One region of the Azospira sp. MPR-E4 genome, then DNA from elsewhere that is predicted to be linked to it. Evidence: predicted binding sites of a transcription regulator. Region 1 holds the regulator's gene; each other region holds the start of a gene.
The links. The regulator HrcA, encoded in region 1, represses chaperone genes, less so after heat shock. The targets are predictions, from matches to a motif close to TNTTAGCACTCNNNGNCNNNGAGTGCTAANA.
Positions count from the first base shown of each region.

Region 1 (4,719 bases):
ACCCGGGCGTCGGCGGACTGGATCACCCGCAACTCGATCTCGCAGCGGTCCGACACCGTGATCGGCCGGTTGGTCAGGGAATGGGGACAGAGGGGCACCAGGGCGATGCCGCCCAGGGTCGGGTGCAGGATGGGGCCGTTGGCCGAGAGGGCGTAGGCGGTGGAGCCGGTGGGAGTGGAGATGATGAGGCCGTCGGCCCGCAGGTTGTAGATGAACTCGCCGTCGATGAACAGCTCGAATTCGATCATGCGGCCGATGGCGCCCTTGTCCATCACCACGTCGTTGAGGGCCTGGTTGGCGCAGACTTCCTTGCCGTCCCGGATCACCTCGGCGTCCAGGATCAGGCGCTCCTCCGGCACGAAGCGGCCGTCCAGCAGGTCTTCCATGCAGGACAGCATGTCGCAGCGGGCAATGTCGGTCATGAACCCCAGGCGGCCCTGGTTCACGCCCACCAGGGGCACCTTGTAGCGGGCCAGGTGGCGGGCGGCGTTGAGCATGGTGCCGTCGCCGCCGAGGACGATGGCCAGGTCGGCATGGGCGCCGATGAACTGGAAATCGCCGGTCATCCAGCGGCTTTCCCCCACATTGGCGGCCGTATCGGCCTCCACCAGCACCGAGACGCCCCGCTCGCTCAGATACTGGCCGAGGGAACGCAGGGATTCGGCAATTTCCGGGCTGTGGTATTTGCCAATCAGGGCAATGGTGCGGGGAAGTGCCATGGGACGCGAAGGGGAATGGTGACCGGAGCCTTTCATGGCCCGCATTAAACCACAAAACCCCCCGCCCCCGGCGGCACAGCGCGGATGCAACTCCTGGCGGCCCCGGCGATTTTCGGTAAAATCGATTCATGCTCGACAACCGCGCCCGCATCCTGCTCAAGACCCTGGTCGAACGGTACATCGCCGAAGGCCAACCGGTGGGCTCCCGCGCCCTCTCCCGCTTCTCCGGGCTGGACCTGTCGCCGGCCACCATCCGCAACGTCATGGCGGACCTGGAGGAGCAGGGTTTCATCGCCAGCCCCCACACCTCCGCCGGCCGCATTCCCACGCCCCGGGGCTACCGCCTGTTCGTGGACAGCCTGCTGGCGGTGCAGCCCCTGCAGGAAAACCAGATCCACGAGATGGAAGGGCAGCTGATCCAGACCCAGCCCCAGCAGCTGATCGGCAACGCCTCCCACCTGCTCTCGGAACTGACCCAGTTTGCCGGCATCGTCGTGACGCCGCGGCGCAAGACGCCGACCATCCGCCAGATCGAGTTTCTCGGCCTCTCGGAAAAGCGCATCCTGCTCATCATCGTCACCACCGACGGCGACGTGCAGAACCGCATCCTGCTCACCGAACGGCCCTACTCGCCGTCGGAGCTGACAACGGCGGCCAATTACCTGAACCACAATTACGCCGGCCTGGACTTCGACCAAATCCGCCAGCGCCTCACCGGCGAAATCCAGCAGTTGCAGGACGACCTGAAGATCCTCATGGCCTCGGCCCTGGAGGCCGGCAACCAGGCCTTGAACGACAGCGCCAGCCAGTACGTCATCTCCGGCGAGAAGAACCTGCTGGAAGTGGAGGAACTTTCCTCCAACATGAAGCGGCTGCGGGAGCTGTTCGACCTCTTCGAACAGAAGACCGGCCTGGTGCGCCTGCTCGACATCTCCAACAACGCCGACGGTGTGCAGATCTATATCGGCGGCGAATCGGGCCTGGCGCCCCTGGACGAATGCAGCGTCGTCACCGCCCCCTACGAGGTGAATGGCCAGGTGGTGGGTTCCGTCGGCGTCATCGGCCCCACCCGCATGGCCTACGAGCGGGTCATCCCCATCGTAGACATCACCGCCAAGCTGCTCTCCTCCGCCCTTACCTACCAGGCCAATACCTGATGCCCTTTTTCCGTCCGGAACCCGAATTCAAGCATGGCACCGCCCCCCAGACCGGGGTTCTGCTGATCAACCTGGGCACCCCCGACGCCCCCACGGCGCCGGCCCTGCGCCGCTATCTCAAGGAATTCCTCTCCGACCCCCGGGTGGTGGAGATTCCCCGCCTCATCTGGTGGCCCATCCTCAACGGCATCATCCTCAACACCCGCCCCGCCAAGTCGGCGGCCAAGTACGCCTCCGTCTGGCTGCCCGAAGGCTCGCCCCTGCGGGTACACACGGAACGCCAGGCCAAGCTGCTCAAGGGCGCCCTGGGCCAGGCCGGCCACCGCCTGGTGGTGGATTACGCCATGCGCTACGGCCAGCCCTCCGTGGCCGATGCCCTGGAGCGGCTGAAGCAGCAGAACTGCACCCGCATCCTGCTGCTGCCCCTCTATCCCCAGTACGCCGGCAGCACCTCGGCCACCGCCCTGGATGCGGCCTACGCCTGGCTGCAGCAGAGCCGCAACCAGCCGGAAATCCGCGCCGTGCGCAATTTCCACGACCATCCCGGCTACATCGCCGCCCTGGCCGCCAGCGTGCGCCAGTACTGGGCGGAGAACGGCCAGCCCGGCCCTTCCTACCGTCTCATGCTGAGCTTCCACGGTGTCCCCAAACGCACCCTGGAACTGGGGGACCCCTACCACTGCGAATGCCTGAAGACCGGCCGCCTGCTCAGCGAAGCCCTGGGCCTGCCCAAGGAGCAGGTGGAAATCTGCTTCCAGTCCCGCTTCGGCAAGGCCGAATGGCTGCAGCCCTACACCGCCCCCACCCTGCACCGGCTGGCCAAGGAAGGGGTGGAACGGGTGGACGTCATCTGCCCCGGCTTCACCTCCGACTGCCTGGAAACCCTGGAGGAGATCGCCATGGAGGGCAAGGCCGATTTCCTCGCTGCCGGCGGCAAGACCTACGGCTACATCCCCTGCCTCAACGAGCGGCCGGACTGGATCGAGGCCCTCGCCGACATCGTCACGACGCACCTTTCAGGCTGGCCCACCCGGGAAGCCCCGGACCAGGCGGCCCTGGAGCAAAGCGCCCTGCGGGCCCAGGCCCGGGGCGCCTCCCGCTGACCCCCTCTTGAAGACCGGGGCGGCGTCTCCATATTAGACAACTCTAATCAAGGAGCCCGCCATGGCCGCCCCCGAATCCCTGCACCTGGTCTGCCCCCACTGCCAGGCCGTCAATCGCCTGCCGGCCCAGCGCCTGACCGAACAGCCCACCTGCGGCCGCTGCAAGACAGCGCTGTTCACCGGCGAGCCCCTGGCAGTCAATAGCGCCGCCCTGGAGGCCCACCTGGGCCGCTCCGACCTGCCCCTGCTGGTGGATTTCTGGGCCCCCTGGTGCGGCCCCTGCCGCATGATGGCTCCCGCCTTCGCCCAGGCGGCCCGGCAACTGGAACCCCATTACCGCCTGCTCAAGCTGGATACGGAAGCCGAACCGGCCATGGCCGCCCGCTTCGGCATCCGCAGCATTCCCACCCTGGCCCTCTTCCGCGGCGGCCGGGAAGTGGCCCGCCAGGCCGGCGCCATGGATGCAGCCAACCTGATCCGCTGGCTGCGTAGCGTGGACGTCTAGGCGGTCATGCCGTCGTCACGGCGGCTATGGCACACTGAACGGCAGCCCTTTGCCCAAGGAGACTTCCATGCAGGTCGGCGTACCCAAGGAAATCAAGGTCCATGAATACCGGGTCGGCCTGGTGCCGGCCACCGTCCGCGAACTCACCGCCCGGGGCCATCAGGTGCTGGTGGAACAGGGGGCCGGCCAGGGTGTCGGCTACGACGACGGCGCCTATGCCGCTGCCGGTGCCACCATCGTGCCCGATGCGGCTTCTGCCTGGCGTGCCGATCTGGTGGTCAAGGTGAAGGAGCCCCAGCCGGCCGAATTCCCCTACCTGCGCCCGGAACTGACCCTCTTCACCTACCTGCACCTGGCCCCGGACCCGCGCCAGGCCCAGGCCCTGGTGGATTCCGGCTGCACCGCCCTGGCCTACGAGACGGTCACCGACGCCGTCGGCGGCCTGCCCCTGCTGGCGCCCATGTCGGCGGTGGCCGGGCGCATGGCGGTACAGGTCGGCGCCCACTGGCTGGAAAAGGCCCAGGGCGGCCGCGGCGTGCTGCTCGGCGGCGTGCCCGGGGTACCGGCGGCCCACGTGGTGGTGCTCGGTGCCGGCGTCGTCGGCAGCCACGCCACCCGCGTCGCCGTGGGCCTGGGGGCCGAAGTGACGGTGCTCGACCTGTCCCTGTCCAAGTTGGAGGCCCTGGACCGGGAGTACCCGGGCCGGGTGCGCACCGTCGCCGCCACCCGGGAGACCATCGAAGCCTACGCCGTCCGCGCCGACCTCCTGGTGGGCGCCGTGCTGGTGCCCGGCGCCGCCGCGCCGCGTCTGGTGGACCGGGACCTGGTCGGCAAGATGAAGGCCGGCAGCGTCATCGTGGACGTAGCCATCGACCAGGGCGGCTGCGTCGAGACTTCCCGCCCCACCACCCATGCGGACCCCACCTACGTCGTGGACGGGGTCATCCACTACGGCGTCGCCAACATGCCCGGCGCCGTGCCCCGCACCTCGGCCCAGGCCCTCAACAACGCCACCCGGCCCTTCGTCCTGGCCCTGGCCGACAAGGGCTGGCGGCAGGCCACGGCGGACGATCCCCACCTGGCCGCCGGCCTCAACGTCAACGCCGGCCGCATCGTGCACGGGGCGGTGGCCGCCGCCCTGCAGGGCAATCCGGGTTGAGCCCGGCCCTCACCAAGGGGCTATGACCCTGGTCATAGCCCCGGGGAACTAGCCCTTGATCCGCCCCCTCGAAAAG
Region 1 is NZ_JBXAST010000053.1:11,858-16,576, forward strand. It holds gene AC1RTA_RS13470 (NAD kinase) at 1-719, opposite strand, end outside; gene hrcA (heat-inducible transcriptional repressor HrcA) at 848-1,876, shown strand; gene hemH (ferrochelatase) at 1,876-2,979, shown strand; gene trxC (thioredoxin TrxC) at 3,041-3,484, shown strand; gene ald (alanine dehydrogenase) at 3,552-4,643, shown strand.

Region 2 (4,719 bases), on a different contig from region 1:
ATCCTGGGGGTGAAGCTCCTGCTGCTGCCCCTGGTGGCCATCTTCGCCGGTCCCCTGCTGGGGCTGTCCGGCCTCTACTACCACGTGGCCATCCTCTTCGCCGCCCTGCCCACGGCCTCCTCGGCCTACATCCTGGCCATGCGCATGGGGGGCGACGGGCAGAGCGTGGCCTGGCTCATCTCCGCCTCCACCCTGGCCTCCATGCTGACCATGCCCCTCTGGATGAGCCGCTTCCTGGGCTGAGCGGCGGGCTGGGGTAAAGTGGCGGCTTCTCCACCGGGGTTTGCACCATGACGAGCGTCTTCGATTTTTCCGTCCGCCGTGCCGACGGCAGCCAGCAGTCCCTGGCCGATTACCGGGGGCAGGTGCTGCTCATCGTCAATACGGCCAGCCGTTGCGGCTTCACGCCCCAATATGCGGGTCTGGAGTCCCTTTACCGGCGCTACCGGGAGCAGGGCCTGACGGTGCTGGCCTTTCCCTGCAACCAGTTCGGCGCCCAGGAGCCGGGCAGCGCCGAGGAGATCGCCAGCTTCTGCTCCCTCAACTACGACGTCAGCTTTCCCGTCTTCGCCCGTCTCGAGGTCAACGGTCCCCAGGCCGATCCGCTCTTCCGCTGGCTCAAGCAGGCGCAGCCCGGCTGGCTCGGCACGGCCGCGATCAAGTGGAATTTCACCAAGTTCCTGGTGGACCGGCAGGGCCGGGCGGTGGGGCGCTATGGGCCCATGACCAAGCCGGAAGCCCTGGCCCGGGCCATCGAGGTCCGGCTGGCGCTGCCGTGAAGCACCTCCTCCTCTGGGTGGCGCTGTGCTGGGGCCTGACGGCCTGCTCGCCGCCCCAGCCCTTTCACCATACCGATCTCAGCGGTGCCACCTTCGCCGCCGAGTTCCCGCGCCCCCTGGCGGACCAGGGCGGCCAGCCCCGGCGTCTGGCGGACTTCCGCGGCCGGGTGGTGATCCTCTTCTTCGGCTACACCTCCTGCCCCGATATCTGCCCCACCGCCCTGGCCCGCTTTGCCGCGGTGCGGGAGGCCCTGGGGGAGGAGCGGCAGCGGCTGCAGGTGCTGTTCGTCACCCTGGACCCGGAGCGGGACAGCCCGGCCCGCCTGGGCGAGTACGTCACCTGGTTCGACCCGTCCTTCCTCGGCCTGTGGGGTGACCGGGAAACCCTGGCCCGGACCGTGGCCGAGTTCCGCATCACCGCGGTGCGCCAGGAGGTGGGCGGCGGCCTGGGCTACACCCTGGATCACACGGCCGGCGCCTACGTCTACGATCCCCGGGGACGGCTGCGGCTCCTCATTCCGGATAACGCCCAGGTGCCCGCCGTGGTGGCGGACCTGCGCCGGTTGCTGCGTGAGGACTGAGCCGGCGCCGGATCGGGCAAAGGATCGGGCAAGGATCGGGCAAGGATCGGGCAAGGATCGGGCAAGGATCGGGCAAAGAAAAAGGCCGGCCCCTGACGGGAGCCGGCCTGTTTGCCGCGGGATGCCGGGCGGTTCAGGCTGCCAGCAGGCCCTTCATCTTCTGCAGGGCCTTGACCTCGATCTGGCGGATGCGCTCGGCGGAAACGCCGAATTCGGCTGCCAGGTCGTGCAGGGTGGCCGGGTTTTCCTCGTCCAGCCAGCGGGCTTCGACAATGCGCCGGCTGCGCTCGTCCAGGCCGGCCAGGGCCTGTTGCAGGCCGTCGCTCTGCAGCCGGTCGTATTCCCGGGCTTCCAGCACCTGGGTCGGCTCGGCGGCGCTGTCGGCCAGGTAGGCGATGGGCGCCACCCGGTTGTCGTCCTCGTCATCCGGCGAGCCGTCCAGGGCCAGGTCGCGGCCACCCATGCGGGTTTCCATTTCCACCACTTCCTCGGCCTTGACCCCCAGCTTGTAGGCGATCTCGTCCACTTCGGCCGGGGTCAGGGTGTCGCTGCTGGCCTTGAGGCTGCGCAGGTTGAAGAACAGCTTGCGCTGGGCCTTGGTGGTGGCCACTTTGACCAGGCGCCAGTTCTTCAGGATGTATTCGTGGATTTCAGCCTTGATCCAGTGCATGGCGAAAGACACCAGACGCACGCCGCGGCTGGGGTCGAAGCGCTTCACCGCCTTCATCAGGCCGATGTTGCCTTCCTGGATCAGGTCCGCATGGGGCAGGCCGTAACCCAGGTAACCCCGGGCGATGGCGATGACCAGACGCAGATGGGAGAGCACCAATTGACGTGCAGCATCCACGTCGTCTTCCTCGCGGAGACGGCGGGCCAGGGCGAATTCCTCAGCCTCGCTCAGCATCGGGAAGCGCCGAGCCGCCTGGATGTAGGCATCCAGGTTGCCTACCGCAGAGGGCAGGCCATGAGACAGGGTCAAAGCTTGGGTCATAGGGTGGGTCCTCCTTGAACTTCTTGTGCACAGTTTAGCACTCACGTCAGTAGAGTGCTAACAGGGCGAAAAGTTCAGCCATCCATTATAAGAATCAACATGTTGGGCGTCTTGCCGGCCTGGGCCCGGCAAAGAAAAACCCGGCCCCGGGCATGTGCCTGGGGCCGGGTTCCGGTGGCCTCGCTGTGGGCGGGCTTACTTGGACTTGGTCAGCTGGCCCAGGTCGCGCACGGCGCCCTTGTCGGCGGAGGTGGCCATCAGGGCGTAGGCCTGCAGGGCCTTGGAAACGACGCGGCCCCGTTCTTCCGTGGGCTTCCAGGCCTTGTCACCCTTGGCGTTTTCCTCGGCGCGGCGCTTTTCCAGCTCGGCATCGGAGACCGCCAGATGGATGCGGCGGCCGGGGATGTCGATCTCGATGGTGTCGCCGGTGCGCACCAGGCCGATGGCGCCGCCCTCGGCCGCTTCCGGGGAAGCGTGGCCGATGGAGAGGCCGGAGGTGCCGCCGGAGAAGCGGCCGTCGGTGAGCAGGGCGCATTCCTTGCCCAGGCCGCGGGACTTGAGATAGCTGGTGGGGTAGAGCATTTCCTGCATGCCGGGGCCGCCCTTGGGGCCTTCGTAGCGGATCACCACCACGTCGCCGGCCACCACTTCGCCGCCCAGGATGGCGGTGACGGCGGAATCCTGGCTCTCATAGACTTTGGCCTTGCCGGTGAATTTCCAGATGGATTCATCGACACCGGCGGTCTTCACGATGCAGCCGTCGAGGGCAATGTTGCCGTGCAGGACGGCCAGGCCGCCTTCCTTGCTGTAGGCGTGGGCCACGTTGCGGATGCAGCCGTTGCTGCGGTCCTGGTCCAGCTCGGTGTAGCGGCGGTCCTGGCTGAAGGCGGTCTGGGTGGGGATGCCGCCGGGGGCGGCGCGGAAGAATTCCAGGGTGCGCTGGGAGCCGGCGCGCTGCACGTCGTAGGTGTCGATGGCTTCGCCCAGGGTGTGGCAGTGCACGGTGGGAGTGTCGCGATGGATCAGGCCGCCGCGGGACAGTTCGCCCAGGATGGCCATGATGCCGCCGGCCCGATGCACGTCCTCGATGTGGTAGTCCTGGGTGGCCGGGGCCACCTTGCACAAGCAGGGCACCTTGCGGGAGATGGCGTCGATGTCGGCCATGGTGAAGGTGACGCCGGCTTCCTGGGCGGTGGCCAGGAGGTGCAGCACGGTGTTGGTGGAACCGCCCATGGCCACGTCCAGGGCGAAGGCGTTCTCGAAGGCCTTCTGGTTGGCGATGGAGCGGGGCAGCACGGAGGCGTCGTTCTCTTCGTACCAGCGCTGGGCCAGACGCACGATGCGGCGGCCGGCTTCGAGGAAGAGGCCCTTGCGGTCGGCGTGGGTGGCCACCAGGGTGCCGTTACCGGGCAGGGACAGACCCAGGGCTTCGGTCAGGCAGTTCATGGAGTTGGCGGTGAACATGCCGGAACAGGAGCCGCAGGTGGGGCAGGCGGAGCGCTCGAACTCCTCGACTTCCGCGTCGGAACAGTTGCTGTCGCCGGCCTTGATCATGGCGTCGATTAGATCGACGGCGATGGTCTTGCCTTCCCACTTCACCTTGCCGGCTTCCATGGGGCCGCCGGAGACGAAGATGGTGGGGATGTTGACCCGCATGGCGGCCATCAGCATGCCCGGGGTGATCTTGTCGCAGTTGGAGATGCACACCATGGCGTCGGCACAGTGGGCGTTCACCATGTATTCCACGGAGTCGGCGATCAGGTCCCGGGAGGGCAGGCTGTAGAGCATGCCGTCGTGGCCCATGGCGATGCCGTCGTCGATGGCGATGGTGTTGAATTCCTTGGCGATGCCGCCGGCCGCCTCGATCTCCCGGGCCACCAGCTGGCCCAGGTCCTTCAGGTGCACGTGGCCGGGCACGAACTGGGTGAAGGAGTTCACCACGGCAATGATGGGCTTGCCGAAATCGCCGTCCTTCATGCCGGTGGCGCGCCACAGGGCGCGGGCGCCGGCCATGTTGCGGCCGTGGGTGGAGGTGCGGGAACGATAGGCGGGCATAGTCGGGTCTCCAGACAACGTAGGCTGCCCGGAACCGGTCCGGGCGGCTGAAAATCAGGGCCTAAATACTAGCATGTTATGATCGGATGCCCGCTTGACGAAAACGGCGGCGTTCCACGGTTTTTGCTGCAAAAGACGGAGTTAAAAGCCATGCGCATTTCCCGAAAACTGGTGTTCTCCCTTGTCGCCATGCAGGTCCTGATCACCCTGGTCGGGGTGGTCGGCCTGAATCGTTTTGACCGGCTGGAGCAGTCCCTGGCCGAGATATCCGATGTCTGGCAGCCCAGCATCCGGGCCGCTTCCGGCATCAATG
Region 2 is NZ_JBXAST010000013.1:45,977-50,695, reverse strand. It holds gene AC1RTA_RS06360 (AEC family transporter) at 1-243, shown strand, start outside; gene AC1RTA_RS06355 (glutathione peroxidase) at 291-779, shown strand; gene AC1RTA_RS06350 (SCO family protein) at 776-1,360, shown strand; gene rpoH (RNA polymerase sigma factor RpoH) at 1,494-2,351, opposite strand; gene ilvD (dihydroxy-acid dehydratase) at 2,547-4,406, opposite strand; gene AC1RTA_RS06335 (methyl-accepting chemotaxis protein) at 4,557-4,719, shown strand, end outside.
Region 2: a site for HrcA is predicted at 2,384-2,414, ahead of rpoH (RNA polymerase sigma factor RpoH). Genes of this name have one in related genera too.

Region 3 (4,719 bases), on a different contig from region 1:
GCCCACTTCGATGCGCTTGGCCTGGCCCAGGTCGTCCAGGGTAGCCTTTTCCAGGGTCAGGCCCACTTCTTCGGAGATCACCTGGCCACCGGTCAGGATGGCGATGTCTTCCAGCATGGCCTTGCGACGGTCACCGAAGCCGGGAGCCTTGACGGCCACGGTCTTCAGGATGCCGCGGATGTTGTTCACCACCAGGGTGGCCAGGGCTTCGCCTTCCACGTCTTCAGCGATGATCAGCAGGGGACGGCCGGCCTTGGCGACTTGTTCCAGCACGGGCAGCAGGTCGCGGATGTTGGAGATCTTCTTGTCGAACAGCAGGACGAAGGGATTGTCCATGACGGCAATCTGCTTGTCCGGGTTGTTGATGAAGTAGGGGGACAGATAGCCGCGATCGAACTGCATGCCTTCGACGACGTCCAGTTCGTTGTTCAGGGACTTGCCGTCTTCAACGGTGATGACGCCTTCCTTGCCGACCTTTTCCATGGCATTGGCGATGATGGTGCCGATGTCAGCGTCGGAGTTGGCGGAGATGGAACCGACCTGGGCGATTTCCTTGGTGGTGGCACAGGGCTTGGAAATCTTCTTCAGCTCTTCGATGGTGGCGGCGACAGCCTTGTCGATACCGCGCTTCAGGTCCATCGGGTTCATGCCGGCGGCCACGTACTTCATGCCTTCGCGCACGATGGCCTGGGCCAGCACGGTGGCGGTGGTGGTGCCGTCACCAGCCAGGTCGGAGGTCTTGGAAGCGACTTCCTTGACCATCTGGGCGCCCATGTTGGCGAACTTGTCCTTCAGTTCGATTTCCTTGGCCACGGACACACCGTCCTTGGTCACGGTGGGGGCGCCGAAGGAGCGCTCCAGCACCACGTTGCGGCCCTTGGGGCCCAGGGTCACCTTGACCGCGTCGGCCAGGACGTTGATGCCTTCGACCATGCGGGCGCGGGCGGAATCACCGAATTTGACTTCTTTAGCTGCCATTGAAATTCTCCAGAATCTGTTGAATGGGAAAGGGGGAGAGGCTTAGGCCTCGACCACGCCCATGATGTCTTCTTCGCGCATGACCAGCAGTTCCTGGCCGTCCACCTTGACGGTCTGGCCGGCGTACTTGCCGAACAGGACGCGGTCGCCCACCTTCACGTCGGGGGCGTTCTGCTTGCCGGAATCGTCACGCTTGCCGGGGCCAACGGCCAGGACTTCACCCTGATCGGGCTTCTCACCGGCGGAATCGGGGATGACGATACCGGAAGCGGTGGTGCGCTCAGCTTCGACGCGCTTGACGATCACACGGTCGTGCAAGGGACGGATTTTCATAGGGATAGCTCCTTGTAACGAAGTTATTGCAGGGATTCAGGGGCCTGTCGGCCCGGTCAGGCGGGGTGGTGAAGGCCTGGCCTGTTAGCACTCACCCCGAGCGAGTGCTAATAATAGGGGCGCCCCCCTTCGATTTCAAGGGTGGCCAGACACAATTGTTGTCCCCAGGTATGGCGAGAGACAGAAAATTGCCGAGGGAAGGAAGCTAAGCAACTGATCCAAAATACAAACATCCACCCAGCCCACCGAACCGATCAATCCCCCCTCCGGTAGGCGGCAGAGCCCAATGGCAGGATCAGGACAGGGGCAGGACGGCGCCTGCCGGCGTGATGGGCGGGTAGTCCCCCTCGCCATCGGGCCAGGGCGTCAAAATCTCGAAACCGGTTTCGGTCACCAGCACCATGTGCTCCCACTGGGCCGAAAGGGAGCGGTCTTTGGTCACGACCGTCCAGTCGTCAGGCAGATGGCGGATGGCGGCGCCACCCGCATTGAGCATCGGCTCGATGGTGAAGATCATGCCCGGCTCCAGTTTCAGCCCCTTACCGGGCTGGCCGTAGTGGGGCACATGCAGGTCGTCGTGGTAGACCGTGCCGATGCCGTGGCCGCCGTATTCGCGAACGACGCTGAAGTTCTCCCGCTGGGCAACGCTCTGGATGGCGTGGCCGATATCGCCAAGGGTGGCCCCCGGACGGACCTGCCGTATACCTGCCCGCATGGCTTCATAGGTCGTGCGCACCAGGCGCCGGGCCAGGATGCCGGAGTTGCCGACCAGGAACATCCTGCTCGTATCGCCGAACCAGCCGTCCTTGATGACGGCAACGTCGATGTTGACGATGTCCCCGTCCTTCAGCTTCTTGTCGGACGGAATGCCGTGGCAAACCACATGGTTTACCGAGGCGCAAATTGTCTTGGGGTAGCCGTGGTAGCCCACATTGGCAGGAATCGCCTGCTGCACATGGACAATGTACTCGTGGCACAAGCGGTCCAGCTCATTGGTGGTAACTCCCGGCCGGATATGGCCGGCAATCATCCGCAGGACATCGGCAGCCAACATTCCGGCGCGTCGGGCCATGGCAATTTCGGCCTCCGCCCGGATGGGTACGGCTCGCGCTGCGCTCATGCCGCCTGCGCCACCGCTGCATCCTTGTCGGCAGAACTGCCTTCAGCCTGCCGTTCCGCCTGAATCAGCAACTGGCAGATATCAGCGTAGGCCAGGTTCGGGTTGAGTTCCGCGAGCATCCCCACACGTAGCCAATGTTCCGCTTGCGCGTTGATGGAACGGCTCAAGGCGCCGCTGGTGAGACGCAAATTTTCGTGCATCTGCTCTGAAATTTTGACGATTCCCATGACACCTCAAAATATACGATTTATATACGAATCGTATACTAGCAAAAATATCTGTGCTCTGGCCCATCCTGTTCCCCCGGGTCCGGGCCGGGCTTTGCGGCGATTCCCGGACTCGCCCCCGGGCCGGGGCCGCCCCTATAATGGCAGGCTTCCCAGTCCCGCTGCGGGGCCCCGGACAGCCATGCGCCCCTTGCCGGTGGCGGACAACGGCCCGGCGGCGGCCCCGCCAGATTCCGATGCAGCCCATTCGCCTGACCCTGCTTTGCCTCGCCGCCTGTCTTGCGGCCTGCGCCGCGCCCACTGCCCCCACCGTCGTCAGCGCGCCGCGGCCGCCGGCCCCGGCCCGGCCCAGCGTGCCGCCCCCGGCCGAAGTGGTGGCCACGCCCCAGGCCCCCAGCGTCTATTTCTCCCCCGGCGATGCCGAGGTGCCGCCGGCGGCGGCGCCCCTGCTCGACCAGATGGCCGAGGAGCTGCGGGCCGACCGGCTGCGGCGCCTGGTGCTGCGTGCCCACACGGACCACCTGGGCAGCAAGGAGTACTGCCTGGCCCTGTCGGAGAAATGGGCCTCCCTGGTGGAAGCCGCCCTGGTACGCCGTGGCGTCCGCGGCACCCAGATACTCATCCGCGCCCGGGGCAGGGAACTGGCGCCGGCCTGCGACAGCGAAGCCTGCCGCAGTTCCTGGCGCCGTGTCGAACTGGTGCTGCAGCCCTGACCCCCTTTGGCGGCCATGCCGCCGGCCCGCCCCCCTCCCTGGAATTCCGCCATGCCCATGACCTACGAAGAGTATCTGGACGAAGTCACCACCCTGATTACCGAGAAGTACGACCTGGAGGACGAGGCGGCCATCGCCCTGGTCATGGCCGCCCAGGACAAGGAGTACTTCTGCCCCCACGACGACGATCCGGCCCTGCGCAACCTGGAGCAGGCCCACGCCGACGCCCGCAAGCTGTTCAAGGAACGGCAGAACTTCCTCGCCTGAAAAAAATATTTTTCACAGCGGCACCGCTCCGGAACGTCCGTCACCCCCCTGACGGACACCCGCCAGACCAATGCCGGCGCCGTTCTTTCCGCATTTGCACCACCCCCTCACCCTCCCCGTCCGCGGTTAATCGCGGACGCGGCCACCTGGGCTGCCAAGCCCAAAAACCGAATCAAAACAGCGCTTCCGCAATTTACGCATTGATAAATCGATTGCACCAGTCGACATAAAACACCCCATTGCAACGGCATAACCGCCAAGAAAAATTGACGCAGCGCACAAATCGTTTTTCCATTAAATCATTCACTTACCGAGACTCGAAATTCTTCCGTCCTGACGCAAAAAGTTCTCATTGGAGTAAGGGAACTGTAAGTCTTCGGGGACATAGTTCGGCTCCATGGCCAGTCCTTCGATTGGCCCGGAGGTTTTTTAGGAGGAGACAAATGAGTCAACAAGAGCTGACCAAGCGGATTCGGGCAAACCCGAAATTCCACGAGCTGAAAAGCAAGCGCAACGTCTTTGGCTGGACCCTGACCGTCATCATGCTGCTGGCCTACTACGGCTATATCGCCATCATCGCCTTCGACAAGGCGCTGCTGGCCCAGAAGCTGTCCGAAAGCGGCGTCATGACCGTCGGCATTCCCGTCGGTGTCGGCCTGATCCTGTTCACCGTCGCCATCACCGGCCTCTACGTCCGCCGCGCCAACAGCGAGTTCGATGCCCTGACCGAGCAGATCGTCCAGGAGGAAATGAAGAAATGAAAAAACTGACCAACACCCTCGCCCTCGCCGGCCTGGGCCTGCTCAGCTCCCCGGTGTTCGCCGCGGCGCTGGAAGGCCAGGCCGAAAAGCAGGCCACCAACTGGACGGCCATCATCATGTTCGGCGCCTTCGTGCTGCTGACCCTGTGGATCACCAAGTGGGCTGCCTCCAAGACCAAGACGGCGGCTGACTTCTACACCGCTGGCGGCGGCATCACCGGTTTCCAGAACGGCCTGGCCATCGCCGGCGACTACATGTCCGCCGCTTCCTTCCTGGGTATTTCTGCCGCCGTGTTCGCCAACGGCTACGACGGCCTGATC
Region 3 is NZ_JBXAST010000008.1:74,006-78,724, reverse strand. It holds gene groL (chaperonin GroEL) at 1-978, opposite strand, end outside; gene AC1RTA_RS04490 (co-chaperone GroES) at 1,021-1,311, opposite strand; gene map (type I methionyl aminopeptidase) at 1,607-2,431, opposite strand; gene AC1RTA_RS04480 (ParD-like family protein) at 2,428-2,658, opposite strand; gene AC1RTA_RS04475 (OmpA family protein) at 2,895-3,371, shown strand; gene AC1RTA_RS04470 (hypothetical protein) at 3,423-3,638, shown strand; gene AC1RTA_RS04465 (DUF485 domain-containing protein) at 4,082-4,399, shown strand; gene AC1RTA_RS04460 (cation acetate symporter) at 4,396-4,719, shown strand, end outside.
Region 3: a site for HrcA is predicted at 1,394-1,424, ahead of AC1RTA_RS04490 (co-chaperone GroES). Genes of this name have one in related genera too.